One region of the Dongia sp. genome, then DNA from elsewhere that is predicted to be linked to it. Evidence: riboswitches for the same ligand, from Rfam matches in the RefSeq annotation. Region 1 holds a riboswitch; each other region holds the start of a gene.
What was found. Region 1 has a riboswitch for cobalamin ahead of ACH2CY_RS05850 (CbtB-domain containing protein). Riboswitches for the same ligand answer to the same signal wherever they lie in the genome.
Positions count from the first base shown of each region.

Region 1 (9,878 bases):
CGCCGGCGTGATCCGCGAGAAGGTCAAAACCCTGCCGAACAGCCCCGGCGTCTATCGCATGATGAATGCGAAAGGCGACGTTCTCTATGTCGGCAAGGCGCGCGACCTGAAGAAACGCGTCACCGCCTACACGCAGCCCTACCGTCAGGGCAATCGCATCCAGCGGATGATCTCCGAAACGGCGTCGATGGAATTCGTCACCACCCACACCGAGGTGGAAGCGCTGCTGCTGGAAGCGAATCTGATCAAGCGCTACATGCCGCGCTACAACGTGCTGCTGCGCGACGACAAGAGCTTCCCCTATATCTTGATCACCGGCGATCATCCGGCGCCACAACTTGCGAAGCATCGTGGCGCACGCAACCGGCCGGGCGAATATTTCGGGCCCTTCGCTTCCGCCGGCGCGGTCAATCGCACCATCGTCGCGTTGCAGCGCGCCTTCCTGCTGCGGCCCTGCTCGGATTCGATCTTCGCCGCGCGCACCCGGCCCTGCCTGCAGTTCCAAATCAAGCGCTGCTCGGCCCCTTGCGTCGGACGCATCACCGAGGCCGATTACCATGGGCTGGTGCAGGAGGCGCATTCATTCCTCACCGGCAAGAGCGATGCGGTGAAGCTGCGGATGTCCGCCGAGATGCAGCAGGCCTCCGATGCGCTGGAGTTCGAGAAGGCGGCGCGGCTCCGCGACCGCATCCAGGCCCTGGCCGCGATCCAGAGCCGCCAGGACATCAACCTGGAGAATGTGGAAGAAGCCGACATCATCGCCGCGCACCAGGAAGAGTCCGGCCATAGCTGCGTGCAGGTGTTCTTCTTCCGCAACAACAGCAACTACGGCAGCCGCGCCTATTTCCCGGCCCATGACCGTCAGGCCGAGGTGAAGGACATCCTGGCGGCCTTCATGGGCCAGTTCTATGAGAACAAGACGCCGCCGAAGCTGATCCTGGTCAACGAGATGCCGGCGGAAGCCGCGCTGCTGACCGAGGCGCTGTCTCTGCGCGCCAATCGCAAGGTCGAGATCCTGGCGCCGCAGCGCGGCGACAAGCGCAAGGCCTTGGATCACGCGCTGCTGAACGCGAAGGACGCGCTGACCCGGCGGATGGCGGAGTCGGCCTCGCAGACCCGGCTGCTGGCGGCGCTGGCCGAGTTGTTCAAGATGGAGCAGCCGCCGAAGCGGATCGAGGTCTACGACAACAGCCATATCTCCGGCACCAATCCCTATGGCGCGATGATCGTGGCCGGGCCGGAAGGCTTCATGAAGAACCAGTACCGCAAATACTCGATCCGCGACGTGACGCGGAAGGAGGAGGAAGCGGAGGAGGAGACGCCGGAGATGCCCGATGGCCCCCAGAGTCCCGAAGGGCTTGCGGAAGCGCCGATGCCGCGCTTCGAGGTCGAGCCCAATGCCTCGCTGGAGCAGGCGATTGCGACCATCGATCCGGCTCGGCCCCCGGTTACCGCCGGCGATGACTACGCGATGATGCGGCAGGTGCTGACCCGCCGCTTCAACCGCGCGCTGAAGGAGGATCCGGATCGCGACAAGGGCCTCTGGCCGGACCTGGTGCTGATCGACGGCGGCCAGGGCCAGCTCAACACCGTGATGCAGGTCATGGCCGATCTCGGCATCGCCGATGTCTGCGTGGCCTCGATCGCCAAGGGGCCGGACCGCAATGCCGGACGCGAGCGCTTCTTCATGCCGGGCCGCGAGCCGTTCAGCCTCGACCCCAAGAGCCCGGTGCTCTACTTCCTGCAGCGGCTGCGCGACGAGGCGCACCGTTTCGTGATCGGCGCGCACCGGGCCAAGCGCTCCAAGGAGATCCGGCATTCAATCCTGGACGACGTGCCGGGGATCGGCGCCAAGCGGAAGAAGGCGCTGCTGCTGCATTTCGGCTCGGCCCGGGCGGTGTCCCAGGCCGGGCTGTCGGATCTCTCGGCGGTGCCGGGGGTTTCCGAGGCGGTGGCGAAGAAGATCTACGATCACTTCCACGGTGGCTGAGTGAGGGAGGCTGATTCGCCGCATTTCAGCCCCGATTCGTGACTATGACAGGCCGGATTCGACCTGCTATTTTTTCCCCGGAACAGCGAAGAAGACGTGCGCCAAACGTCATGACCAACATCGCCAATATCCTCACCCTGTCGCGGATTGCCGCGATCCCGCTGATCGCGGCCCTGCTGTTCTTCGACCAGCCGTGGCTGCGCTGGATCGCCTTCATCCTCTATGCGGTCGCCTGCATCACCGATTTCTTCGACGGCTATATCGCCCGGCGGATGGACCAGGTCTCGGCCTTGGGCCGCTTCCTCGACCCGATCGCCGACAAGCTGGTGGTGGCGGCGATCCTGATGTCGATGACCGCCCATGGCCAGATCTCCGGCTGGGTGGTCCTGCCGGCGCTGATCATCCTCTGCCGCGAGATCCTGGTCTCCGGCCTGCGCGAATACCTGGCCGAGCTGAAGGTCCGCCTGCCGGTCTCGATGCTGGCCAAGTGGAAGACCACGATGCAGATGGTGGCGGTCGGCTTCCTGATCGTCGGCGACGTCATGCCGGGCTGGCCGGTCCAGCTGGTCGGCGAAGGCTTGATGTGGCTGGCCGCGGCGCTGACCCTGGTCACCGGCTACGACTATTTCCGGGTCGGCATCAAGCATATGGCCGAAGACGACCGCGCGGACGCGAAGAAGTGAAGGTCTTGGGCCTGGCCGGCTGGAGCGGGGCCGGCAAGACCACCCTGCTCGCCAAGCTGATCCCCGAGCTCATTCGCCGCGGCATCACGGTCTCCACCATGAAGCACGCGCACCACGCCTTCGACGTCGATACGCCCGGCAAGGACTCCTATGTCCACCGCGAGGCCGGCGCCACCGAGGTGCTGGTCGCTTCCGGCAACCGCTGGGCGTTGATGCATGAGCATCGCGGCAGCCCGGAGCCGACGTCTCAGGAGCTGATGCGGCATATGAGCGACGTCGATCTGCTGCTGGTCGAAGGCTTCAAGCGCGAAGGTCACGACAAGCTGGAGATCTACCGTGAGGCCAACGGCAAGCCGCTGCTGGCCGTCGAGGACCCGAACATCGTCGCCGTGCTGGTCGACGGGCCGAAGCCGGAGACGAAGCTGCCGGTCATCGACCTCAACGATATCGGCGCGATCGCCGATTTCGTGATGCGGCATTGCGGTTTCGGGAAGGCGTAAGCCCCGACACGACGTGCCGGGGCCTACAATCGATCAAACGGCCGGCGCGACGAACCGCTTGTAGCAATATCCGCTGAGCAGCCCGAGCGCGGCCCAGAACAGCAGTTGCGCGATCATCGTGGCCGCGACGAAGCGGTGCTGCAGGGCTTCCGGCGCCGCGGCGGCGTATTCCGCCGGCTGCGGTGCGCCGATCGCATGGGGCACCACGATCATGGCCAACGCGACCACGACCCAGAGCGGCTTAGGTTCCCGGACATAGAACAGCAGGCCGAGCCCGCCGGCGGTCAGCGCCACGGTCGCGACCCACCAGATCTGCCGGGCGGTGAGATCCGCGACGGCGCTGCCGGGCAACTCCGGGGGCAGGCCGATGCTGGGGGCCAGGATGAAGACCACGAAGCCGCCGAGACCCCAATAGACGCCCTGGCGCCAATCGATCGCCCGTCCGGAGACCGCATAGACGGCGAGCAACAGCAGGGCGAAGCCGATGCCGGTCAGCAGATCGGCCAGGGCGGTGAAGGCAGTGCGCTCGAACCCGTCCTGCGGCTCCCAGGCTTCGCCGTCATGCGCATGACCCTCGGCCGATTGACCCGCGGCGTCATGGTCGTGCCCTTCCTCCGTCGCTGCGGCATCGGCAGCGGCGGATTGTTCCTCGGCGGCCCTCTCGAACACCTCGGCCTGAAGAATGATGGGGACTGTCGTCACGTTGTGCACCAGCGTGACGAAGAGCCCGGATAATAGCCCGGCGCTCGCGGCTGCGATGAACAGCCGCCGAAACATCTGCATGTGACTAGCCCCTTAGTGGCAGGGGAAGCCGTTGGAGTGGCGGGTGTCGTGGGCCGCGTTATGGGCCGCCGCGATATGCGAGATGCCGACGCCCCAGATCATGAAGGCGCCGAGGAAGGCGGCCATGCTGGCGGCGATCAGGGTCTTCGACCGGGTGGTGCTGATCGTGGCGGTGTTGATGCGGGTCTGGGTGGTGGCGGAAGTCATCGAAAGTCTCCTATCTGGCGCGACATCCCCGTCGCGCGGTTGCAGGTCTCACTCCCGATGGCAGGTTTCCTGACTCGCGGGTCTCCGCCTTGCGCCGACCTTCCCGAAGTTTCCTCCAGTGGTCATAAGTGACGCTCGGCTCGCCGCTGACAGTTGCGGGGGCAGCCACGGCATTGGCCCCTTTTGGGTCGTCCGCACCGTGTTCCCTTTTAAGCCCCTGGACTTCATCCGTCGGGGCACCATCGCCGGGAATTATAAGGATTCGGCCGGCAAAGCGTCAATCCGGCGCGAGGGCCGGAACTTGGCGCGACAGCGACTCATTCGGTCACGTTAGCGCCGCATGGCGGCGCCGGGCCTGCGGGATCGCGGCGAGCCGGGCGCGGTCCGAACGCCCCAGCTCCGCGAGGATCGCTTGGGCGAAATCGCAGAGCGGCGCGCTTTGGCCGCGCGCTTGCCGGCCGATCAGGGCCTGCGCGGCCAGCGCCGGGTCGATCTCCGGCGGCAGGTCGAGCACCCAGCGCAAGACCTCGAGGCGCAGCTCGCCGTTGCTCTTGGTGGACAGGGTGAAGAGCGCCGCCAGGCGGTCGACGGAACGCTCGAGGGAAGATGGCCGGAACATGTTTTCTTTCTCCGGACGCCCCGCCGGCAAGAAGAGTTGCATGGGTGATGGCAGGTCTCCTGGCTCGCGGTTGTTGTCGGCATCCACCTTCCCGAGAGGCTTTCTCAGTGGCCGCGGCCCAGGTCTTGAACGCTGGGCCGCATGGATGTTCGACGAACCGCTTACAGTTGCGGGGGCAGCCACGGCATCGCACCGTGTTCCCTATTATCCCCGCCCCATTGCTGCGGCGAGGAACCATCGGCGTTCTTGGTAGAGAGACGCAGCTTGCCGGTCAAGATGCGACTCGATCGCAGGCGGATCAGGCGCTAGTCTGCCGCACCATGAACATCGAGGTTCGCCCGATCGGCTCGCCCTGCACCGGCATCTGCAAAGTTGACGACGTCAGCGGCTATTGCCTCGGCTGTGCGCGTTCGTCGGCCGAGATCTCCGAATGGTCGAAGGCGGGCGATGACCGCAAGCGCGCGATCTGGGCGGCGCTGCCGCCGCGCATCGATCAACTCGGCATCGCCGTCACGCGCTTGCCCTGGTTGCCGGACGAAGTCGCCGGCCTCATCGCCGACACGCTGCTCCGGCGCAGCGGCACCTGGGTGGCCGGCTGCCATGGCGCCTCCGCAGAGTTCACGTTCGGCGCCGGCGAGCCGGCCGAGGTTTCGGTCGAGCCCGAGCTGCGCGCCGTCACCGCGCGCGGGGCGCTGCGCTTCACGCCGCGCCCCGATCTCCGCGCGTTGCAATGGCGCGATCCCGATGCCGCGGGCGGGGTGCGGGCGATCTTCATCGTCATCCCGCGCCCGCGCATCCTGTCGGCGCCGAGCTTGCTGCTGACCGCCTGCGGCCCGGATACGGCGGCAATCCAGCCCGCGCATCGCGGCGAGAATCTCTTCGATCTCGGCCTCGGCCGCGACCATATGCGCTTCCTGCTGCGCAGCGCGTCGCCGGCGCTCGATGCCGCGCTGAACGCCGCCGTCGGTCTGCCGCTCGATGCAGTGCTGCAACGCTGCGGCAAGCTGCTGCTGGAGTCGAACCCGACCCGCGTGGTCGAAAGCCCGCTCGGCCGCATCGAGGTCGCGACGCCGATCCCGCCACCCGGCGGCAAGTCGCCGGACGGGCCGCACACCCACCTCCTGCCGGGACACCTCGCCCTGCAGCGCGCGACCCCGACGGATGTCGACCTGCCGGAGGCCTATGCGCTCTGCGCCACCTTCTATCCGCGCAACCCGCCGGAATACGAGGCTTGCCGCCCATGATCGGACGGGTGCGGCGGCATCGTTTCGGCATCGGCCTGCTCGCGGCCTATGCACTGCTGCTGGGCGCGCTCATCCCCGCCTTCGCGGTCGCGGCCGATCCGCTGCAGGCCGAGCTCGACGCCCATCTCTGTGGGCCGGGCAGGTCGCAAGGCGACCAGGCGCCGGCGGCGCCGTCCGACCATCCGCAGAAGTGCCAGCTCTGCGGCCCGAGCTGCGCGATGGCTTTCCAGGTGCCGCTCGCCATGCCGGCCGACGGCGCGATCGCGTTCCTGCCGCGCGCCAAGGATCAGGCTGTGCCGGTCCGGCGCGCCGCGGCGATTCCGGCGCCCCTCTCGCTCTATCCTTCCAACCTCTTCTCCCAAGGTCCACCGCAAGCGGCCTGATCCGATCGCCGCTTTCGCTTCGTACCTTTTAGAGAAATTGAATCATGAATCCCGAATCGTTCGGGACGCCGCCCGCCGTGGCGCCGTCCCTCGGGCCGGCGCGCTCGGTGCGCCGCGCTATCCCGGCGACTACCGGATCCCGCGGGGCATTCTGCCCATCGGGCTCGCGGTGGCGATCGTGCTTCCGCTGACGGGCCTGGCGATCGTCGCCTTCGCGGCGATCGACTTCCTGCTGCCCAAGCGGCTGAAGCAGGCGGCCATGGCCTGAGCGGAGGCGGCGCGGCCCGGCGCGGCCGCCCCATCCTGCCGGGCGGGCGGAAAATCGACCCGCCCTCATTCAAGGGTGTGTCGGGTTCCGGCGCGGAGCTTGACGCCGAATCTCGTCCCTGGGTGTAGAATGCGCTCCTGGCTGAAACGGAGTGCGATGCGTGCTGCAGCGGCGGTGGATGGCAATCGGTGTTCTGGCGCTCGCCACGACGGCCTGCACGCCGTCGACCCAGTACGGCGCCATGCAGAGCCACAAATACCAGGGTTCCCCGGTATTCCAGACCCGTGAGGAATGGGGCTTGCCGGTCAGCAAGACGCGCTTGCTCAACGGCACCCTCTTCTACCAGTTCAGGAAGCCGAACACCGACTGCATGATGTCGGCCTGGGCCAACGATCTCGACATCATCTATCGGGTGGCGGTGTCCGGCCCGGAGAGCTGCGCCGCCGGATCATAAGGCAGGCGCCTGACTTCGAATGTTCATCTCCGAAGCGCTGGCCCTCGGCTCCGCCACCTGCATCGCGCTGAGCTCGATGTTCATCAACGAGCTGAACGGCCGTGTGCCGCTGATGCGGCTGGCGCGCTGGCAGCTCACCGCCGGGTTGCTGATCACGGCGCTCGCCGCCACCATCGTCGGCGGTTGGGCCACATTGGGAAGCTGGCAGATCTGGGCGCTGGCCGCTTCGGGCGCCGTCGGCATCGCTTTGGCCAGCACCACCTATTTCGCCGCGATCTATGCCGCGGGGCCGCGCGTCACCGCCTTGCTGTTCACGCTCACCTCGCCCTTCGCGCTGGCGCTGGGCTATCTCGCGCTCGGCGAGACGATCAATCTGCGCCAGGGGCTCGGTGTCGCGCTGATCCTCTTGGGCGTGCTGGTGGCGATCGGCGTGCGCCGGCGCCGGCCGGCGCCGATGATCCCTCTCTCGGACGAGCAGCCGATCGAGACTCCCGCGCCCGACGAAAAGCGCGCGACGCTCGCCGGCATTGCGCTGGGCGCGGTGACGGCGCTCGGCCAGGCGATCGGCACCTTGCTGGCCCGGCCGGCCATGGCTTCCGGCGTCGAGCCCTTCACCGCGATGGCGGTTCGCAGCGGACTGGCAGTGCTCTGCATCTGGGCGCTGCTGATCCTGCCGGCGGTGCGCCGCCGGACGGCGCCGGCCCGAAAGGTGGACCTGCTGGTGGCGATCGCAGCCGCCTTCTTCGGCCCGGCGCTTGGCATGTCACTGCTGATGGCGGCCCTGGAGACCGGCGATGTCGGGATCGTCTCGACGCTCTCGTCGATGACGCCGGTCGTCATCCTGCCGATGGTCTGGCTCAGAAGCGGCCGGATGCCGCGTCCCCTGGCCTGGGCCGGCGCGGCGCTCGCCATCGTCGGCACCGCGCTGACGATAGCTTAGACGCGGCTACTTCCGCACGATGAACCCGGCCTTGCTGAAGGCCGCCGCCAGCGCGTTGTCCGAGGCCTTGGCGGGTGCGGCTTTCGGCTTCTCCGTCATGTGCTGGCGGTCGCGCTGGGTCAGCGGGCGATCGCCCTGCGACGCCGGGCGCTTCACCGCCTCGTCGCTGAGGCGCATGGTGAGGGAGATGCGCTTGCGCTTCTGATCGACCTCCAGCACCTTGACCTTCACGATGTCGCCGGGCTTCACCACCTCGCGCGGATCTTTCACGAAGCGGTCGGCCAGGGCGGAGACGTGGACCAGACCGTCCTGATGGACGCCGATATCGACGAAGGCGCCGAAATTGGCGACGTTGGTGACGACGCCCTCCAGCAGCATGCCGGGCGTGAGGTCCTTCATCTCCTCGACGCCGTCCTTGAAGCTGGCGGTCTTGAACTCGGGCCGCGGGTCGCGGCCGGGTTTTTCCAGCTCCTTCAGGATGTCGGTCACGGTCGGCACGCCGAAGCTCTCGTCGGCGAACTGCTCCGGCTGTATGCTCTTGAGTGCGCTCCCATCGCCGATCACAGCCCGGATATCGGCCTTCAGGTGTTTCAGGATGCGCCGCACCAGCGGATAGGCCTCGGGATGCACGCCCGATGAATCCAGCGGATCGGCGCCGTCGCGCACGCGGAGGAAGCCGGCACATTGCTCGAAGGCCTTCGGCCCCAGCCGCGTCACATTCAGCAGGTCCTGGCGCGAGGCGAAGGGGCCGTTCTGGTCGCGATGGGCGACGATGTTCTGCGCCAAGCCCTCGTTGAGGCCAGAGACCCGCTCCAGCAGCTTGGCCGAGGCGAGGTTCACATCGACGCCGACCGCGTTCACGCAATCCTCGACCACGGCATCCAGCGACCTGGAAAGCTGGGTCTGGTTGAGGTCATGCTGGTACTGGCCGACGCCGATCGATTTCGGGTCGATCTTCACCAGCTCGGCCAGCGGATCCTGCAGCCGCCGCGCGATCGAGACCGCGCCGCGCAGGGTCACGTCCAGCGCCGGCAGCTCCTTCGAGGCATATTCCGAAGCCGAATAGACCGAGGCGCCGGCTTCGGAGACCACGATCTTGGTCAGCTTCAACTGGGGATGCAGCTTGATCAGCTCGGTCGCCAGCTTGTCGGTCTCGCGCGAGGCGGTGCCGTTGCCGATGGCGATCAACTCGGTCTGGTGCCGCGCGGCGAGGGCGGCCAGGATCGCGATCGACTCGTCCCATTTCCGCGCCGGCTCATGCGGATAGATGGTCGCGGTCTCCAGCACCTTGCCGGTCGCCGCCAGCACCGCCACCTTGACGCCGGTGCGCAGGCCCGGATCGAGCCCGATCGTGGCGCGCCCGCCGGCCGGCGCCGCCATGAGAATGTCCTTGAGGTTCGAGGCGAAGACCCGCACCGCCTCGGTCTCCGCCGCCTGGCGCAGCCGGGTCATCAGCTCGATGTCGATCTGCAGCTTCAGCTTCACCCGCCAGGTCCAGCGCACCACTTCCTGCAGCCAGGCATCCGCCGGCCGGTTCTTGTCGATGATACCGAAGCGCGCGGCGATCGAGCGCTCGCAGGGCCCGAGCTCCTTCCCCTTCGGCTCTTCATCGAGCACCAGCGACAGGGTCAGGAACTCCTCGTTGCGGCCGCGCAGCAAGGCGAGGGCGCGGTGCGAGGGGATCTTCGCGATGGCCTCGGATGCGTCGAAATAATCGGAGAACTTGGCGCCGGCTTCCGCCTTGCCTTCGACCAGCTTGGAGCTGAGCTTGGCATTGCTCCAGACGAAGTCGCGCAAGCTTCCGACC
Region 1 is NZ_JAYRKD010000004.1:194,554-204,431, forward strand. Features, by position in the region: gene uvrC (excinuclease ABC subunit UvrC) at 1-1,990, shown strand, start outside; gene pgsA (CDP-diacylglycerol--glycerol-3-phosphate 3-phosphatidyltransferase) at 2,101-2,673, shown strand; gene mobB (molybdopterin-guanine dinucleotide biosynthesis protein B) at 2,670-3,173, shown strand; gene ACH2CY_RS05845 (CbtA family protein) at 3,207-3,956, opposite strand; gene ACH2CY_RS05850 (CbtB-domain containing protein) at 3,969-4,163, opposite strand; cobalamin riboswitch at 4,205-4,422, opposite strand; gene ACH2CY_RS05855 (hypothetical protein) at 4,489-4,782, opposite strand; cobalamin riboswitch at 4,814-5,036, opposite strand; gene ACH2CY_RS05860 (DUF1289 domain-containing protein) at 5,103-6,026, shown strand; gene ACH2CY_RS05865 (hypothetical protein) at 6,023-6,409, shown strand; gene ACH2CY_RS05870 (hypothetical protein) at 6,856-7,131, shown strand; gene ACH2CY_RS05875 (DMT family transporter) at 7,151-8,071, shown strand; gene ACH2CY_RS05880 (Tex family protein) at 8,078-9,878, opposite strand, start outside.

Region 2 (9,878 bases), on a different contig from region 1:
ATCGGCGTGACGGCGGTGGCCGTCATCGGCCATTAGCGATATCCAGAATCCGATCGATCGCGACATGCTGTTCCAGGTGGTCGGCCAGCGCGTCGAGCGTGGCATCGACGCGTGCCTCGAAGTTGAGATCGGAGGCGAAGTCCGGCTTCAGCGTCTTCAGGTAGGCGCGGCGGAATGCATCATCGGCGAAGATGCCGTGCAGGTAGCAGCCCATCACCCGGCCGTCGGGCGAGATCGCGCCGTCCGGACGGCCGCCGAGGTCGAGCATCGGGCGGTCGCAATCGCTGCCGGTGGTCTCGCCGACATGCATCTCATAGCCGCGCACTGCCGTACCGGTCGCGATATCCTTGCCGGTGATCTCGACCAGCTTCTTCTTCGGCGTCAGCGTAGTCTTCACGTTGAGGAGGCCGAGGCCGGGCAGCTCGCCGATCGGGCCTTCGATATTCTTCGGGTCGGCGACCCGCATCCCCAGCATCTGATAGCCGCCGCACAAGCCCAGCACCCGGCCGCCGCGCCGGACATGCGCTTTCAGATCGATGTCCCAGCCGGCCTGGCGGAGCGCGATGAGATCGACGATGGTCGCCTTGGAGCCCGGCAGGATCACCAGATCGGCGTCGCCCGGCAGCGCCCGTTCCGTGGTCACGAACTCGACCGTGACGCCGGGCTCCGCGCGCAGGGGATCGAGATCGTCGAAATTCGAGATCCGCGGCAGCTGCGGCACCACGACTTTGATCGCCGCACCTTCCCGCGCGCCGTAGCCCGCATGCGCGCCGTCGAGTGCGACGCTGTCCTCGGCCGGGAGATCGCGCGCGCCGTCGAACCAGGGCACGACGCCCAAGGGGGCGAAGCCGGTCTTCTCGGCGATCGCCTTCATGCCGTCGGTGAAGAGCGTGAGATCGCCGCGGAACTTGTTGATCAGGAATCCCTTGACCCGCGCCGCTTCCGCCGGCGCCAGCAGCGCCTTGGTGCCGACCAGGCTGGCGATGACGCCGCCGCGGTCGATGTCGCCGACCAGCACCACCGGCACGCCGGCGCTGAGCGCGAAGCCCATATTGGCGATGTCGCCCTGGCGCAGGTTGACTTCAGCCGGCGATCCCGCCCCTTCCACCAGCACCAGGTCCGCGTCGGCGCGCAAGATGCGATAGCTCTCCAGCACCTTGGCGAGGAGCTGGGGTTTGAGCTTTTGATAGTCGGCAGCCTTGGCGTTGGTGAAGATCTGGCCCTGCACTATCACCTGGGCGCCGGTTTCGCTCTGCGGCTTCAGCAAGACCGGGTTCATATGCTTGCTGGGCGGAATGCCGCAAGCGCGCGCCTGCAAGGCCTGAGCGCGGCCGATCTCGCCGCCGTCCGCTGTCACCGCCGCGTTGTTCGACATGTTCTGCGGCTTGAAGGGGCGCACCTTCAGCCCCTTGCGCGCATAGGCACGGCATAGGCCGGCGACGATCAGCGACTTGCCGACATCCGACCCGGTGCCCTGGAACATGACGGCGGCCGGCTGAGTCATATCAGAACTCGAGGCCCTTCTGCGCCTTCACACCGTCACGGAAGGGATGCTTCACCATCTCCATCTCGGTCACCAGGTCGGCCAGCTCCACGATCTCATCCTTGGCGTTGCGGCCGGTGAGGCAGACGTGGAGATCCGGGCGCTTCGCCTTGAGCGCGGCCACCACATCGGCGATCGGCAGATAATCGTAGCGCAGTGCGATGTTGATCTCGTCGGCCAGCACGAAGGCAAAGCTCGGATCGGCCATCATGCGCTTCACTTCGGCCCAGGCCTCGGTGGCATGGGCGATGTCGCGGGCGCGGTCCTGGGTGTTCCAGGTGAAGCCCTCGCCCAGCGCCTTGATCTCGCAGAGATCCGGGAAGCGCTCGAGCACGGTGCGCTCGCCGGTCTCCCACTTGCCCTTGATGAACTGCACCACGCCGACCTTCATGCCATGGCCGATGCAGCGCATCACCATGCCGAAGGCCGCGGTCGACTTGCCCTTGCCCTTGCCGGTATGGACGATGATCAGGCCCTTCTCGCGGGTCTTCTCGGCCATCATCTTCTGCCGGGCTTCCTGGCGGCGGGCGGATTTCTCGTTGGCGCGGCGGTTGGCGTCGTCGCCTTCCTCGATACTCATGCGGCTTCTCCTCTTGACCAGGCGGCCAGGCGCTGATGCGCGGAATTGTGCCGCGACTTCCACAGGCCGCGCGTCTGCGCCTCTTGCAGGCGATCGGCGATTTCCTTCAACGCCGCCGGATTGTGCGCGGCGATGAAATCCCGCACCGCATCGTCCAGCAGATAGGCCTCGAACACGGCGTCGAAATGATGGTCGGCGACGCAGTCGGCGGTGGCGGCGAAGGCGAACAGGTAATCGACCGTCGCCGCCATCTCGAAGGCGCCCTTGTAGCCATGGCGCATCACGCCGGCGATCCATTTCGGGTTGACCACGCGGGCGCGCACCACGCGGGCGATCTCCTGGTCCAGGCTGCGGATCTGCGGCGTCTCGGGGCGCGAATGATCGTTGTGCCAGACCACCGCCTTGCGGCCGGTCAGGTGCTGCACCGTCGCCGCCAGCCCGCCCTCGAACTGGTAATAGTCGTCGCTGTCGAGGAGATCGTGCTCGCGGTTGTCCTGGTTGTGCAGGACCGCGTCGACCTGGGCGAGCCGGGTCTCGAACATGCGACCTTCGGCGGCGCCGGAGACTCCGGCGCCATAGGCATAGCCGCCCCAGGCGAGGTAGGCGCGGGCGAGATCGCCGCCGTCGTTCCAGCCCTTCTCGTCGATCAGCGCCTGCAGGCCGGCGCCGTAAGCGCCTGGCTTGGAGCCGAAGATGCGATAGCCGGCGCGCTGTTCCGCCTCGGCTTCGCTGGCGCCCTTGGCGACGAGTGCGGCGCGTTCGGCGCGGTTGCGGGCCGCGAGGGGGTTCTGCGAGTCCGGCTCGTCCAAAGCCGCGACCGCGCGCGCCGCGCTGTCGAAGAGATCGATCTGCGCCGGGAAGGCATCGCGGAAGAAGCCCGAGACCCGCAAGGTCACATCGACCCGCGGCCGGTCGAGCACGGAAAGCGGCATGATCTCGAAGCCGGAAACTCGGCCCGAAGCGCCCGCATCCCAGCGCGGCTGCACGCCCATCAGCGCGAGTGCTTGTGCAATGTCGTCGCCGCCGGTCCGCATGTTCGCCGTGCCCCAGGCCGAAAGCACCAGCGACTTCGGCCAGGCACCATGTTCCTGGCGATGGCGGTCGAGCAGCAAGGCCGCCGACTTCCAGCCCAAGGCCCAGGCGGTCGGCGTCGGCACTGCGCGGGTATCGACCGAGAAGAAGTTGCGCCCGGTGGGCAGCATGTCGAGCCGGCCGCGGGTCGGCGCGCCGGAAGGCCCCGGCTTCACGAAGCGGCCGTCGAGCCCGGTCAGCACCGCCGAGAGTTCGGCATCGCCGCAAGCCGCGACAGAAGGGCGAAGCTCGGCGTTGATGAAGTCGAGCACGGCGCGACTGCGGGTCCAGTTCGCTTCCGGACGCAGAGTTCCGGCGGTGAGTTTCGAGGCCAGCAGCTCTAGCCGCTCGACCGCATCGCCGATCGTGCGCCAGGGCGTGTCCGACGCCGCGGCCACGATGGCGGGGCGCGGGCCGGTCCAGCGATCGCCCAGCTTCGCATCGAGCGGGTCGAAGTCGAGGCCGAGATCGGCGGCCAGTGCCCGCAGCAGCGAGGCGTCGCCGTTGACGCCGGTCCTGCGCGGCAGCCGGGTGAGCGCCACCAGCAGGTCGGCGAGCTGCGTATCCTTCGGCGACTCACCGAAGATGTGCAGCCCGTCGCGGATCTGCAGCTCTTTCAATTCGCAGAGATGGTTGTCGAGCTTGATCAGCGCCGCCTCGGTATCGTCCTCGCGGGCGATGCCGCAATCCGCGGCGAGGCCGCTCGCCTGCGCGAGATCGACGATCGTGCCCTTCAGCACCGCGCAGCGCCGAGGATCGACCTGGCTCGCTTCGTAATATTCGTCGACCAGGGTCTCGAGTTCGCTCAGCGGGCCGTAGCTCTCCGCGCGGGTCAGCGGCGGCGTCAGGTGGTCGATGATGACGGCGCTGCTGCGGCGCTTGGCTTGGGTGCCCTCGCCGGGATCATTCACGATGAAGGGATAGATCAGCGGCACCGGACCCATCACCGCTTCCGGATAGCAGGCGGCGGAAAGCGCCAGCGATTTGCCCGGCAGCCATTCCAGATTGCCGTGCTTGCCCATGTTGACGATGGCATCGACCTCCGCCACGTCCCGCAAATAGGCGTAGAAGGCGAAATAGGCATGCGGCGGCACGAGATCGGGATCGTGATAGCTGGAGACCGGATCGATCCCATAGCCGCGGGCCGGCTGGATCCCGATCAAGGTCGCGCCGAAGCCCTGTAGCGGCAGCGCGAAATGGCCATCGACGCAATGCGGATCGCTCTCCGGTTGGCCCCAGCGCGCGATCACCGCATGGCGGATCACCGCGGGCAGGGTCGCGAAGAATTCCCGGTAGTCGGCGACCGAGAGCCGGGCCGATGCCGCCTGCCGGTCGAGCAGGCGGTTGATCAGGGCGTCGCCGTCGGCCGGGATATCGGCAATCGCATAGCCGGCGCTGCGCATCGCGCGCAGCAGGTTGACGGTGCCGGCCGGCGTGTCGAGGCCGACGCCGTTGCCGATCCGGCCGTCGCGGTTCGGGTAATTGGCCAGCACCACGGCGATGGTGCGCTCGCCCGCCGCTTTCTTGCGCAAGCGGATCCAGCGTTCGGCGAGATCGACGACGAAAGCGATGCGATCCGGAACCGGCTCCGGCGCCACGATGTTGCACTGGGTCGCGGCGTCGTAGCGCGCCGCCGCCTTGAACGAGATCGCGCGCGTCAGGATGCGGCCGTCGAGCTCCGGCAAGGCCGCCTGCATGGCGAGGTCGCGCGGCGAGAGACCGCGGGTGTTCTGCTCCCAATCCGCGGCGCTGCCGCTGGAGAGCACGACCTGCAGCACCGGGCAGTCGGCGACGTCGAAAGGCGTCGCAAAATCCCCGCCCGGCTGCGAGACCGCGAAGCCGGTCGCGTTCAGCACCAGGTCGGGCTTGGCTTCCGCGAACAGCGCGGCGAGGAGATCCGCCGCGACGGCGTCCTTCAGGCTGTTGACGAAGACCGGCAGGACGTTGATGTCACGCCGGTCCAGTTCCGCGATCAGCGCGTCGATCGGCTTCAAGGTGCCGGCCTGCATCAGCGCGCGGTAGAAGACGATCGCCGCAGCCGGCCGGCCGGTGCGCCAATGCCACCTGAGATCGGCGAGATTGGTGACGGTTTCACCCCGCCAATAGAGCCCGGCCTTCAGCAGCGGCCGCGGCTCCAGCCATTCGGCATCGCCGCCGATCAGGCTCGCGGCATGCAGCAAGGCCTGCTGCGCGTTCTCGATTCCGCCCTCGGTGCAATAGCGCCAGAGCCGATGCGCGTTTTCGGGCGGCAGCGTGGTGAAATCGGCAAGCTCGGGATCCGGCTGGTCGTCGCCCGGCAGTACCGCCAGCGGAATATTGTTGGCGCGGCAGGTCGCGGAGATCTCCTCCAGCCCATAGGGCCAGTAGCGCCGCCCGCCGATCAGCCGCACAACGACGAGCTTCGCCTGCGCGATGATGTCCTCGACATAGGCGTCGACCGAGAGGTGGTGCTGGAGCATGAGCAGATTGGCGAGCCGGAGACTCGGCTTCGGCTCCGGCAGCGCGGCATGGGCCGCGGCGAGACAGGCGAGCTCGGTATCCGCGGCGGACAGGATGACGATCTCGCCCGGCGTCTGGCCGAGGTCGATCGCATTTGTTCCGTCGCTGATTTCACCGGGCTTCGCGGCGAGAAGATGCATTACGCACCCCCACCTCGGCCCTCCCCCGATTCGGGGGAGGGAGAAGAAAGGACTCGCTCTAGTCCGCTCCCCCGAATGGGGGGAGGGCTAGGGTGGGGGTGCGAAAGGCCGGCGCAGTGCAAAGTTTCAGCCCTTGACCGCCGCTTCGATCGCCGCGCGGTCGAGGCCTTTGAGGCCGATGACCACGAGCCGGCCCTTGCGTGCCTCGTCGGAACCCCAGGCGCGGTCGTAGTAATGCTGGATGCGGCCGCCGACGCCCTGCAGCACCAGGCGCATGTCGCGGCCGGCCACGTCGAGGAAACCTTTGACGCGCAGAATGTCATGGGTCGCGATCGCCGGCTTCAGGCGCGCCAGCAATTCCTCCGGGGCTTTGAGCACCGGCATGTCGATCTGGAAGCTCTCGAACTCGTCATGATCATGGTCCTCGCCTTCGAGCTCGTGATGCGAGAAGCGGGTGTCGAGGTCGTCTTCCGCCGCGGCACCGAGACCCAGCAGCACCTCGGGATCGATCGCGCCGAAGCTGGAGAGGACCAGCTTGGCCTTGCGCTTCATCTCGCGGTCGATCACGTCCTTGGCGGCGGTGCGGTCGTCCGGCGACATCTGGTCGTTCTTGTTGAGGATGATGAGATCGGCGCTGTTGATCTGGTCCTCGAACAGTTCCGCCAGCGGGCTCTCATGATCGAAGGACTCGTCGGCCGCGCGCTGTGCCGCGACCGCTTCCGGATTGTCGGCAAAGCGGCCGGCCGCCGCGGCCGGGCCGTCCACCACCGCGATCACGCCGTCGACCGTCACCCGCGTCCGGACTTCCGGCCAGTTGAAGGCGCGGATCAGCGGCTTCGGCAAAGCGAGGCCGGAGGTCTCGATCACGATATGCTCCGGCGGCTGCGGCCGGTCGAGCAAGGCGGTGATGGTCGGCAGGAAGTCGTCGGCGACGGTGCAGCAGATGCAGCCGTTGGCCAGCTCGACGATATTCTCTTCCGGGCAATCCTCGATGCCGCAGCCTTTCACAATCTCGCCATCGACCCCGAGCTCGCCGAACTCGTTGATGATCAGCGCGATGCGGCGCCCGCGCGCGTTGCGCAGCAGATTCTGGATGAGACTCGTCTTTCCGGCGCCGAGGAAGCCGGTCACGATGGTTGCGGGGATCTTCGTCGTCATAGAACTTCTCTTCTCACTTCAATTTCATCGGAAGTCCGGCGGTCACGAACACCACGTGATCCGCCTTCTCCGCCAGGCGTTGATGCAGGATGCCGGCGAGGTCGCGGAACCGCCGGGCCAGCGCATTGTCCGGGACGATCCCCTGGCCGACCTCGTTCGAGACGAAAACCACCGGCCCGCCGAACTGCCCGAGCGCGGCGACCAGGCCGGCGATCTCGGCCTCGACGTCCCGCGCCTGCCCCAGGAGATTGCCGAGCCAGAGCGTCAGGCAATCCACCAGGACCGCCGCTCCCTGTTCCGTTTCGGCCTTCAAGGCGCCGGCGAGATCGAGGGGTTCCTCGACGGTCCTCCAATCCGAATCGCGGCGCTCGCGATGAGTCTTCACCCGCGCCGCCATCTCGTCGTCAAGCACCTCGGCGGTGGCGAGATAGGTGCGGCGGCCGGGATGGCGATCGACCAGGGCTTCGGCATAGCGGCTTTTCCCTGAGCGCGCGCCGCCCAGGACCAGGCTTACCGGCGGCAAGGGCGTGATCACGCCGGACATGCCCAGGGACAGCTTGGGTGCAGGGGCAGAAGATGGAGACTTCGACAAGGTGTTGCGCTCCTCCCGCCGAGGCGCCGACCGTTATAAAGAGCGTTCGCCGAGGTCTCCTGGCTCGACCGCCGGATCCCGCGCCTTCCCGGCCCAGTATACGGCCAGTGGTTTCCATCGGGTCCGTTGCCCGGACGCACTACGCCCGGGCCTGGTCCTACAGTTGCGGGGGCAGCGCCGGCATCGGACCGGCTTCCCTCCCTGCGAACGGCCGGAAACTAGCAGGAAGCCCGGGGCGGTGCAGCAAAATCCGCCGAGAAGGTTAACGGGCTCAAACCGTCTCCCAGACCCGCTCCGGCGGCCGGGCGACGACCGCGCCCTTGGGCCCGACCACGATCGGGCGCTCGATCAGGACCGGGGTTTTGGCCATGGCCTTGATCAGGGCTTCGTCGCTGGTCTTGTCGGTCAGCTTCAACGCCTCGAAGGCCTCGCCTTTCTTGCGCAGGATGTCGCGCGGCCCGACTTTCAGCTTCTTCAGCAGGGATTTGATTCCCGCCTCGTCCAGGGGGGTCTTCAGGTATTCGACCACCTTGGGTTCGTGGCCCTTTTCCTTCAGCCAGCCCAGCACCTTCTTGGAAGTGCTGCAATTCGGGTTATGGTAGATGGTGACGGCCATGGACCTTCCTCGCGCCCTTATTAAGTAGAGATCATGAAGCTGCTTTATTTCGCCTGGCTCCGCCAGAAGATCGGCAAGGCCGAAGAAACCCTCGACGTTCCCGCCCACGTGAAAGAGGTCGGGCAGCTGCTCGACTGGCTGGAAAGCCTCGGCCCCAATTACGCGACCGCGCTCAAGGAGCGCAAGGCGGTGAAGGTCGCGGTCAACCAGGACTATGTCGGCCTGACGCATCCGGTGAAGGCCGGCGACGAGGTCGCGCTGTTCCCGCCGGTGACCGGCGGCTGAAGTCGTGACCGTCCGGGTCCAGACGCAGGATTTCGACATCGGCGCCGAGCTCGAGAAGCTCGCCGCCGGGAATCACCAGGTCGGCGGCGTCGCGAGCTTCATCGGCCTGGTGCGAGACATCGCGCCCGAAGGCTCGGGTGCCGCGTCCTCGATGACCTTGGAGCATTACCCCGGCATGACCGAGAAGCGTCTCGCCGAGATCGAGGCCGAGGCGCAGCGTCGCTGGCCCTTGTCAGCAACGCTGATCATCCACCGCTACGGCCGGCTGGAGCCGGGCGACCGGATCGTGCTGGTCGCGACCGCCTCCAGCCACCGCGAAGCGGCGCTGGAATCCTGCGCCTTCCTGATCGACTGGCTGAAGACCGAGGCGCCGTTCTGGAAGCTGGAAGACGGCCCCGAAGGCGCCCGCTGGGTCGAGGCCAAGACCAGCGACGACGCCCGCAAGGCGGCCTGGCTAAGGAAGTAGCCGGCTCCCAGCTTGAAATCTTCCTGACAAACCGCCAATTCTCCATTTCCTGAAACGGCCGACCGGGGCGACCGCTTCCCATGTCCGACTACATGCTCCTTTTGACGGATCCTGCCGTCATCCTCAGTTTCGTCACGCTGGCGGCGCTTGAGATCGTCCTCGGCATCGACAATCTGCTGTTCGTGCAGATCGTCGCCGGCCGCGTTTCGCCGGATAAGCAGCGGCTCGCCCGGCGCCTCGGGCTGGCCTTGGCCCTGCTGACGCGGCTCGCGCTTCTGGCCTCGATTTCCTGGGTGGCCGGACTGAAGGAGCCGATATTGACCGTCGACTGGTTCGGGCCGGAGCACGCCTACGACCTCTCCTGGCGCGACATCATCCTGCTGGGCGGCGGACTGTTCCTACTGGCCAAGTCGACCACCGAGATCCATCACAACATCGATGTCGCGCACGAGGAAGAAGGGACGAAGAAGACCTATCTGACCCTCGCTTCCGCCGTGGTGCAGATCGCGATTCTCGACATCGTCTTCTCGCTGGACAGCGTCATCACCGCGGTCGGCATGTCGGATCATCTGGAGGTGATGGTTGCCGCGGTCGTGACGGCGATGATCGTGATGATCGCGGCGGCGAATGCGGTCGGCGATTTCGTGGACAAGCATCCTTCGGTGAAGATGCTCTGCCTCGCCTTCCTGCTGCTGATCGGCGTGGCGCTGCTGGGCGAAGGCCTGCACTTCCAAATCCCGAAGGGCTACCTCTACTTCGCCATCGCCTTCTCGGCGGGCGTCGAGGGCCTCAACCTCTGGGCCCGCGCGCGCAAAGAGGCGGCAAAGAAGAAGGCCGCGGCATAGCCCGAGTCCGCTGCATAAGCGGATATTCGCACCCCCACCCTAACCCTCCCCCGATTCGGGGGAGGGGATTGCAGCGAGACTGT
Region 2 is NZ_JAYRKD010000016.1:86,887-96,764, forward strand. Features, by position in the region: gene cbiB (adenosylcobinamide-phosphate synthase CbiB) at 1-36, shown strand, start outside; gene ACH2CY_RS16750 (cobyric acid synthase) at 23-1,504, opposite strand; gene cobO (cob(I)yrinic acid a,c-diamide adenosyltransferase) at 1,506-2,123, opposite strand; gene cobN (cobaltochelatase subunit CobN) at 2,120-5,833, opposite strand; gene cobW (cobalamin biosynthesis protein CobW) at 5,960-6,991, opposite strand; gene cobU (bifunctional adenosylcobinamide kinase/adenosylcobinamide-phosphate guanylyltransferase) at 7,005-7,535, opposite strand; cobalamin riboswitch at 7,616-7,811, opposite strand; gene arsC (arsenate reductase (glutaredoxin)) at 7,855-8,199, opposite strand; gene moaD (molybdopterin converting factor subunit 1) at 8,233-8,484, shown strand; gene ACH2CY_RS16785 (molybdenum cofactor biosynthesis protein MoaE) at 8,489-8,950, shown strand; gene ACH2CY_RS16790 (TerC family protein) at 9,031-9,795, shown strand.
Region 2: another riboswitch for cobalamin. It lies ahead of cobU (bifunctional adenosylcobinamide kinase/adenosylcobinamide-phosphate guanylyltransferase); the one in region 1 lies ahead of ACH2CY_RS05850 (CbtB-domain containing protein).

Region 3 (9,878 bases), on a different contig from region 1:
TTGAAGGCGTCGAACTCTGCGCTTTCGAGCGCGAGGCCTGGTCGCCGGCGCCCGCGGACCGTTGGACGCGGGTTACCGATATCGCGGCGGCGGTGGAAGCCTTGCCCAAGACTCCGACCCGCGTCTTCCTCGCCATCGGCCGGCAGAACCTGCAGGCCTTCGCCGCACGGCCCGAGCATTTCTATCTGCTGCGCCTGGTCGATGCGGCGCCGGATCCCCTGCCCTTCCCGCAGGCCGAGGCGGTGATCGCGCGCGGGCCCTTCACCGAAGAGAGCGACCGGGCCTTGCTCGAGACATATCGCATCGAACTGATCGTCGCGAAAAATTCCGGCGGCGAGGGGGCGCGCGCCAAGCTCGATGCCGCCCGCAAGCTCGGCATTCCGGTGATCCTGATCGACCGGCCGGCGATTCCGCCACGACGAGTCGCGGGCACGATCGACGCAGTGCTGCACTGGCTGGATCATGCGGCACCGCCGGCCGAACGCGGCGTGTAGACGAAGCGGCCGACACGCCGGGTCTCGGCATTGCCGACGATCACCACCGTGCGCATGTCGGCCATCTCCGGCGTCGCTTCTCCGAGCGTCACCGTCTCCAGCCGCTCGTCGGGCTTGCTGACGTTGCGGGCGAAGGAGATCAGCCGGTCGTTGCCGCATTCGGCGCGCAGGATGTCGAGCGCCTCAGCGAATTGGTGCGGCCGCGACTTGGAGCGCGGGTTGTAGAAGGCCATCGCGAAGCCGCCGCGCGCCGCCATGCGCAAACGATGCGCGATCACGTCCCAGGGCTTCAGGTTGTCGCTCAGGTTGATGGCACAGAAATCATGGCCGAGGGGGGCGCCGAGCCGCGCGGCAGCCGCCAGCATCGCGGTGATGCCGGGCAGTATGCGGATGTCGAGATCGCGCCATTCCGCGGGCCCCGCTTCCAGCGCCTCGAACAAAGCCGAAGCCATGGCGAAGACTCCGGGATCGCCGGAAGAGACGACGACCACGCCCTGCCCTGCCGCGGCCATGGTCAGCGCGTGCGTCGCGCGCTCCAGCTCAACGCGGTTGTCGGAGGGATGCAGGGCCAGGCCAGGCCGCGGCGCGACGCGGGCCACATAGGGCGTGTAGCCGACCACGTCGGTCGCGGCCGCGAGTGCCGCCTGCACCTCGGGCGTCACCAGCGCGTCATTGCCTGGCCCGAGCCCAGCGACGGCGAGCCAGCCGCTCACGGCCTGCGACCCTGGCCGTGCACCACGGCGATCGAGAAATAGGGCACGCTCTCGCCGGCATCGACCAGGCGCTGCACCTTCTGGCCGGGCATGGTGCCGCGCTCGATCAGCCAGGCCTGCTGCAGCTTGCCGCTCTTCTCCAGGGCGCGGCGCAGCTTCGGCAGGTTGCGGCCGATCTTCATCACCACCAGCGCGTCGGTATCGCCGATGCGGCGGCTGAGCTCGGCCTCGGGCAAGGTCGCCATCACCACGGTCAGCACATCGTCACCCCAGGTGATCGGCTGGCCAGTGCTGGTCCAGCAGCCCGACATGCCGGTGATGCCCGGCACGATCTCGATCTCGACCTTGCCCTGCAGCCGCGCGTGGAGATGCATGAAGGAACCGTAGAAGAAGGGATCACCCTCGCAGAGCACGACGATGTCGGTGTCGCGCGCCACGGTCGCGATCTTCGCCGACCAGTCGGCGTAGAAGGCGGCCATCATTTCGTTGTAGCGAGGGTCGTCGAGCGGGATCTCGGTGGTCACCGGATATTCCATCGAATACTCGACGGCGTCGGGCGAAATAATGCCGTCGACGATCTGCCGCGCGTGACCCTGCCGGCCTTCCTTGCAGAAATAGGCGACATGGCGCGCGGCGCGGACCAGGCGGTCGGCGCGCACGCTCATCAATTCCGGATCGCCGGGGCCGAGGCCGACGCAGATCACCTTGCCCATTCTATTCCTTCCAGCTGGCGAGGGCGTTGACGGCGGCGACGGTGATCGCCGAGCCGCCCAGCCGCCCCTGCACCACCAGCGCCGGCACGACGTTTGCGGACATCAGCGCCGCTTTCGACTCCGCCGCGCCGACGAATCCGACGGGGCAGCCGATGATCGCCGCCGGCCGCGGGCAAGCCGGGTCTTCCAGCATGTTCAAGAGATGAAACAGCGCGGTCGGCGCGTTGCCGATCGCGACCAGCGCGCCCTGGAGATGCGGGCGCCAGAGTTCCAGCGCCGCCGCCGAGCGCGTGTTGCCCATGTCGCGTGCGAGGTCCGGCACGCGCGGGTCCTGCAAGGTGCAGATCACCGCGTTGTCGGAAGGCAGCCGCGCGCGGGTGATGCCTTCCGAGATCATCCGCGCGTCGCAGAGGATCGGCGCGCCGGCGGCGAGCGCCGCCCGGGCCGTCGCCGCCATGCCGGGCGTGAACGCGACATCGCGCTCCAGCCCCACCAGCCCGGCGGCGTGGATCATCCGCACCACCACGGGCTCCTCGTCCTTCGAGAAGCGTGCGAGGTCGGCTTCGGCGCGGATGGTGGCGAAGCTCTGGGCGTAGATCTTCGCTCCGTCTTTTTCGTAGGCGTAGGGCATTCAGGCTCGCAGGATTCCAGGCAGCTTCAGGAGGTCGTCCGGTGTCAGGTCCCGGCGTTCGGGGGGATCGCCGGGGCGACCGTAGCGGATCAGGTCGAACCGATCTGGACCGGTTGCGACAAGTGTCAGGTCGACAGCGCCGGAACAGGCGCAGCCCTTGGCGCAGCCGGAGACATGCAGGCGCGCCCCTTCCGGCAGGAACGGCGCCAGCGCCCGGGCCAGCGGCCGGGTCTCGGCGAGGCCCTGCAGGCAGGTCGGCGCACCGGTGCAAGCCTCCAGCAGGAGGCGCGGGTCGCCGGCGTCGCGGATCAGGCCGGGGAGATCGGGAAGCGCAGCGGCGCCTTCGATCAGCAGCATCCGCCAGGGCGTCAGCCGCAGCGGCCCGATCGCGGCCAGGGCGGCGAGCGTCTCCGCGTCGATCCGCCCGAACTCGATTGCCACCAGCGCGCCCTGCGCGCAGAGCCCGGGTCCGGGACGCGGCGCCGGTTCGGCCGCCGGGTCTTGCCGCCACGCCGCGGGCAGCGCGGCCCCGGCCGAGAGATGACGGGCCATGCGGCCGCGCTGCTCCTGCACGCCGCCGCTGTCCAGGAACCAGCGCGCAAAGGCCAAAGCGGTCTCGGCGGCCGTGTCGCGGGTGACGGGGCAACCGGAGGTGATTGAGTCGGCGCGGCAGATCAGGCCCTCGCGGCCGCGCTCGATGCGAATATCCGCGGAGGTGCCGGCCAGCAGCGGGCGCGGCCCGCAATCGACCGCGAAACCGAACTTGCCGGGGAGAGTCGGCGCATCATCGGCCGCAAAGCGCGTCGTCAAAGCCCGGGTGATCGCGGCGCTGTCGTCATCCGCTTCCCAGAACGGCGTCACCACGAGGTTGCGCCGCGCCTCCGCTTCCACCGAGAGATCGACCAAGTCGAGCGCCTGCAGCGCTTCGACCAAGGGGCGATGGGTCTCCGGCGTGACGCCGCGGAGCTGCAGGTTGGCGCGGGACGAGAGATCGATCTGGCCGTTGCCATGCGCGGCGGCGAGGGACGCGATCCGCCGCGCCTGCTCGCCGGTCAGGCGCCCGAGCGGCGGGCGCAGCCGCACGACCAAGCCGTCGCCGGATTGCATGGGCCGCAGCGCGCCGGGACACCAACCATATATCCGCGGATCGTTCATCGCCCTTCCGGTCGAGACGCCTTTCTTGTTCGGCGGAAGGGGGCGGCCGGGGATGCGCAAGGCATCGTCCTAAGCCGGCCGCGAAAAACCCCGTTCGCCCGTGACATCATGCGCTGGCAGGTCTCCCGGCTTGCGGATTTCGAGCCTTGGCTCGTCGGTCCCGCCGCCTTCCCGGCCGAACGGCCAGTGGCAGTGGCGGACCTCTCCGGTCACGGTCGCGGGGGCGGCTGCGCTTCGGCGCCGAAGCGGCGCCTGTCGCATTCCCTTTTCACCTGCCCCTTTCAATCGATCGGGACAGGAACCAGCGCCCGTAACTGAGGCTCGGCCGGTCACCTTGTCAAGCGCTGGCAGCGCCGCAGCTCAAACGTGGGCGAGCAGCGCGACGAGCTCGGCCTGGCGTGTGGCGCCGGTCTTCTGCAGGGCGTCCTTCAGATAGCTGCGGGCGGTGCTGGGCTGGATCTTCAGCCGCGCGGCGATCGCCTCGATGTCGAGGCCTTCGGCCAGCAAGGCCGCGACATGCGCCTCCCGCTCGGTGAGACCATAGGCATTGCGGATCCAGGTGAGATCGGGCCGCAGTGCCGCCGGATCGCGGTCGCGCTCGACCAGCAGCGCCAAGGCCGTGGCCGAGGCGAAGACATCGCGCGCCCGGCCCGGCACCGGATGGACCTGCAGCAGGTAGCGCCGGCCCTCGATATTGGTCAGCGCCGCGACCCCCAGCCGTCCGGGCCGGGAGACCGCACTGGCCACCGCGCGGTCGACCGCGAGCTGCGACACCCGATCTCCCGCCACCAGCCGACGGCGCAGGATGCGCAGCGGCGAGGCCGGATCGACCTCGCCGGCCGATTGGCCGGGCAGCACGCGCCCCCAGGAATCCAGCTCGACGATCGCGCCGCCGCGCCGGCCGAGCATCCCGGCCATGCCACGCGCCTCGGCGTCGAGCACGCCCTTGGCGATGCGGGCAACGGCATGGAGCTCCGGCAGCACGCTGTCGAGCATCGCGCGCTCCGCCGGCTGGAAAGGCCCATGCTCGACGCGGCGCTTCAGGCTCAGCTCGATATATTCGTCCGGCCCGGGCGCCAGCACCGTGTTGGCATGCCAGAACACGCCGTTCGGACGCAGGAACTCCTGGTAGAACGGGTCGCGCGCCAGCTCTTCGGCGGAATAGTCGTCCTGATCGATGCGGAAGCCGACATAATGCGTACCGATCCGCTGATAGCGCGAGTTCGGTGGCGTGCGGCCGGCGGCGAAATCCGCGACCGCGCGCGCGCATTCCGGGGTCACGATCGCCGTGACCATCTTGCGCGCTTCATTCCGCATCAGCACGGCGTCGCGTGCACCCGCCGCCATAGCGAAATGCACCAGCGCTTCTTCCCAGCCATCCGCGAGAATCGCCGCAGAGACCAGGTCGTCGACGCTCGCCCGGATGCCATCCAACGAAAGCATCGTGCGCATCTTGCGCCTCTGGTAATCAACCTGCGGCCGCACCCTGCCATAGGGGGGACCGCGCCCCGACCCCGCCATCGTGCCCTAATTGCGGGATCACGGCGACACTTTTGGTCGCGTTAACCATCGCACCCAGGTGTGCTTCGGTTTCATCTTCTTGCGATCGTCACAAGGATCGGAATCGGAGATTGGGCGCGAAGCGGTTATCCGGTTCGAGGCCAGACAATGCGCCACGCCATGTTATAGTCGCGCCGCGCAGTCGGGGGCGCGTCAACGGGTGAGCGGGACAATGAAAACTGGCTTCAGGTCGCTGGCGGTTCTGGCGCTGGTGCTTTTGCTCGGCAGTTTCCCCGCACGCGCCGAAGATGACGGCACGACCCGGAACGTAATGCTGATCGTCGATGCCTCCGGCTCGATGAAGAAGGCGGTCGAAGGTGAGTCCCGCATGACCGCGGCCAAGCGCGTGCTGGCCGAGACCCTGGCCACGATGCCGCCGGAAGTGCGGCTCGGCCTGCTCGCCTATGGCCATCGCAAGGCCAAGGACTGCAAGGACATGGAACTGGTCGCGCCGATCGGCGCCGAGGATGCCGGCAGCATCGCCGGGCGGATCCAGGAACTGACGCCGAAGGGCGAGACGCCGATCGCGGCCTCGCTGGAGATGGCGGCGAAATCCTTCCTCGCCTTCAAGGGCCAGGAGAACGCCATCATCCTGGTGACCGACGGGATCGAGGAATGCAAAGGCGATCCTTGCGCCGCCGCGTCGGCGATCAAGGCGGCGGGACTGGATCTCAAGGTCAATGTGGTCGGATTTACTTTGAAGCCGGAGCAGCGCAAGCTGATCGAATGCGTCGCGACCGAGACCGGCGGTACTTACTATGACGCGAAGAACGCCGCCGCGCTGACCACGGCGCTCGCCACCGTCGCCAAGGCCGCCGCCAAGCCCAAAGCGCCGGACGACGACATCCTGGCGCAGAGGAACGGCGGCCAGCTGATCGCCGCCAACAACGACGAATGGCAGAAGCTGAACGACGGCAAGGACGACGAACGCGCCGTCACCTATGCCGGGATCGGCGTCTGGGGCTTCAAGGACGGCAAACCGGCCACCATCACCGGCGTGGACCTGCTGATCCCGGAAAAGAGCGGATACAACGTGAAGGATTTCGAGGTCTTCGTCGGCGACGAGAGCCCGACCGGCGCCTTTACCTCGGTCGGCACCTTCACCACGCAGAACATCAAGCTGATGCAGGATCCCTATCAGCGCTTCAGCTTCCCGCCGGTGACCGGCCGCTTCCTCAAGATCGCGTTCAACACCGATTGGGGCGGCGGCTATATCGCGGCCTATGAACTACGCGCCCATGGCAAAGTAGACGAGAGCGCCGCGCCGGCGCCGCAACCTGCTCCTGCGCAGGGCATCGACCTGCTTTCGCCGCAGAATGGCGGCGCCCTGCTCTCCGCGCCGAACGACGAATGGGCGAAGCTGAACGACGGCAGCCCCGATCGCGCGGTTACCTATGACGGCGAGGGCGTGTTCGGCTTCAAGGACGGCGGTGCGGCGACCTTCGACCGTTTCGAGATGCTGATCGCCGAGACCCTCCCCTACAACGTGAAGGAGTTCGAGCTCTCGGCCGGCGACGAAGGACCCGCGGGCAGCTTCCGCCCGATCGGCAGCTTCACGACCGAGAACATCAAGTTCATGCAGGCGCCCTACCAGGCCTTCACCTTCGCGCCGGTCACCGCGAAGTATCTGAAAGTGGCCTTCAGGTCCGATTGGGGGGGCGGCTATATCGCGGCCTATGACCTGCGGCTCTACGGCGCGATGGCGCCTGCGGCCGCCCCGCTGGTCGGACAGATGCCCGGCCAGCAGGTCGCCGTGCCGGGCGGTGCCGCGCCGGCCGATGCCGGCGGCGAGACCCAGGCGGCGAGTGCCGGCGCGAGCGGCGTCGATCTGCTGGCGCCGGCCAACGGCGGCACGATCCTGGCGGCGCCGAATGACGAATGGGCCAAGCTCACCGACGGCAGCGAGGAGCGCGTCGTCACCTATGACGGCGAGGGCGTCTGGCAGTTCAAGGATGGCGCGCCAGCGACCTTCAGCAACTTCGAGATGCTGATCCCGGAGCAGATCCCCTACAACGTGAAGGAGTTCGAGCTTCAGGTCGGCGACGAGGGACCGGCCGGCAGCTTCCGCTCGATCGGCACCTTCACCACCCAGAACATCAAGCTGATGCAGTCGCCCTATCAGAGGTTCACCTTCGCCCCGGTGACGGCGAAATACCTGAAGGTGATCTTGAAGAGCGACTGGGGCGGTGGCTATATCGCTGCCTATGAGTTCCGGTTGAAGTAACAAGATCCCAGGGGAATCACCAATGATCCGGCACACCGTCGTCTTCAGCTTGAAGCATGCCCAGGGCTCGGCGGAGGAGAAGAAGTTCCTGGCCGACGCGATGATCCTCGCCAAGATCCCGACGGTGCGGAAGTTCGAGCAGCTGAAACAGGTGAGCCGCAAGAACGACTACCAGTTCGGCTTCTCGATGGAGTTCGACGACCAGGCCGGCTACGACACTTACGACCAGCATCCCGACCACGTCGCCTTCGTGCGCGACCGCTGGAAGAAGGAAGTGACCGACTTCCTGGAGATCGACTACACGCGGCTCTAGGGGTCATCCGATGGCGCGTGCGGAAGAAGTCGCCGCGGTCCTCGACGCGGCTGTGGTCTGCGACATGACCCTACCCTGGTTCGAGCCCTATATGATCGACCAGGACGTCACCCTGCCGAAGTTCCACTCGGCCGGATTCGATTTCGTCTCGCTGACCGTCAGCATGCCGAAGAACTCTCTCGCGGAGACGATGCGCCATATCGCCAAGGTGAAGGCGCATATCGCTTCGCGGCCCGGCCTCGTCTTCGCCGCGAGCGCGGACGAGATCCTGGCAGCAAAGCGGCAAGGCCGGCTGGCTTTGGGCTTCCATTTCCAGGGCACCGAGCCCTTCGACGGCGACATCGAGCTGGTGCAGAGCTACTACGATCTCGGCGTGCGGCACGCCTTGCTCGCCTATAACCTGAAGAACCTGGTCGGCGACGGCTGCGTCGAGCGCACCGATGCAGGCCTCAGCAAATACGGCATCAACCTGGTCAAGGAAATGAACCGGGTCGGCATGCTGGTCGATGGCTCGCATACCGGCTACCGCACCACGATGGACGCGATGGAGGTCTGCGAGCGGCCGTTCATCTTCTCGCATTCCAACTGCGATGCCGTGGTGCCGCATTACCGCAACATCAAGGACGACCAGATCAAGGCCTGCGCGCGCTCCGGCGGGCTGATCGGCATCAACGGGGTCAACGAGTTCCTCGGCGATATCCATGCCAAGAGCGAAACGATGTTCCGGCATCTCGAGCATATCGTGAACCTCGCCGGCATCGACCATGCCGGGATCGGCCTCGACTATGTGCGCGACGTGCAGGCGATCTGGGACTGGATCCAGCGCGACCGCGATCTCTGGCCGCAGGCCGGCGATGAGGAACAGCCCTACCCCGCCCATGCCCAGCCCGAGCAGGTCGCGGAGCTGGTCGGCCTGATGCTCGATCATGGTTATAAGAGGGACGACGTCGCCAAGGTGCTGGGCGGGAACTTCCTGCGGGTGATGCGCGCGGCGGAAAACCGGCGAAACTAGCGGGTCGGCAGCGTTCCGCGAAGCTGTGGCCATCCGCACGGCGTCGCCGTAAGATTGCCGATCTTGCCGGCGCATCCGGCATTGACCTGAGGAAGAGCCATGGATTCCGGTGGATCGACGACCTTCGCGGTCGAGAAGACCTCTCATCCCGTTTCGGCCAAGGACCGCGAGGCGATCCTCGCCAACCCCGGCTGGGGCCGGAATTTTACCGATCACATGGTCACGATCCGGCATTCCGAGGAGCGCGGCTGGCACGATGCCAAGATCGGCCCGCGCGGCGATCTGCAATTCGACCCCGCGACCATGGTCTTCCATTATGCCCAGGAAATCTTCGAGGGCCTGAAGGCCTATCGCCAGCCCGATGGCGGCGGTGCGCTGTTCCGGCCCCAGATGAATGCCCGCCGCTTCCACAATTCCGCGGTGCGGCTGGCGATGGCGCCGCTGCCGGAGGAGCTGTTCGTCGAATCCGTCCGCGAGCTGGCGCGGATCGACCGCGACTGGATCCCGTCGGCGGAGGGTGCCTCGCTCTATCTCCGGCCCTACATGCTGGGCACCGAGATCGCGCTGGGGACGAAGCCGTCGGCGGGCTACCTCTATGGCGTGGTGGCTTCGCCGGTCGCCGGCTATTTCAAGAGTCCGACGGCCACCGTGACACTCTGGGTCTCCGAGAACTATACGCGCGCAGCACCCGGCGGCACGGGCGCGGCGAAATGCGGCGGCAATTACGCCGCGAGTCTCGCTGCGCAGGCCGAGAGCCTGCGCGAAGGCTGCGACCAGGTGGTGTTCCTCGACGCCGTGGAGCGGAAGTGGATCGAGGAACTGGGCGGGATGAACATCTTCTTCGTGTTCGAGGACGGGTCGTTGCAGACCCCGCCCTTGACCGGCACGATCCTGCCCGGCGTCACCCGCGATTCCCTGATCACCTTGGCGCGCGACCAGGGCATGACCGTGCGCGAGGAACCCTATGCCATCGATCAATGGCAGGCGGATGCCAAGAGCGGCAAGATCCGCGAGGCTTTTGCTTGCGGGACCGCGGCGGTGATCACGCCGATCGCCAAGGTCC
Region 3 is NZ_JAYRKD010000009.1:55,402-65,279, reverse strand. Features, by position in the region: gene ACH2CY_RS11530 (cobalt-precorrin-6A reductase) at 1-494, shown strand, start outside; gene cobJ (precorrin-3B C(17)-methyltransferase) at 461-1,207, opposite strand; gene ACH2CY_RS11520 (precorrin-2 C(20)-methyltransferase) at 1,204-1,920, opposite strand; gene ACH2CY_RS11515 (precorrin-8X methylmutase) at 1,922-2,551, opposite strand; gene cobG (precorrin-3B synthase) at 2,552-3,706, opposite strand; cobalamin riboswitch at 3,804-4,027, opposite strand; gene ACH2CY_RS11505 (LuxR C-terminal-related transcriptional regulator) at 4,067-5,158, opposite strand; gene ACH2CY_RS11500 (VWA domain-containing protein) at 5,439-7,490, shown strand; gene ACH2CY_RS11495 (Dabb family protein) at 7,513-7,803, shown strand; gene ACH2CY_RS11490 (dipeptidase) at 7,814-8,815, shown strand; gene ACH2CY_RS11485 (branched-chain amino acid aminotransferase) at 8,915-9,878, shown strand, end outside.
Region 3: another riboswitch for cobalamin. It lies ahead of cobG (precorrin-3B synthase); the one in region 1 lies ahead of ACH2CY_RS05850 (CbtB-domain containing protein).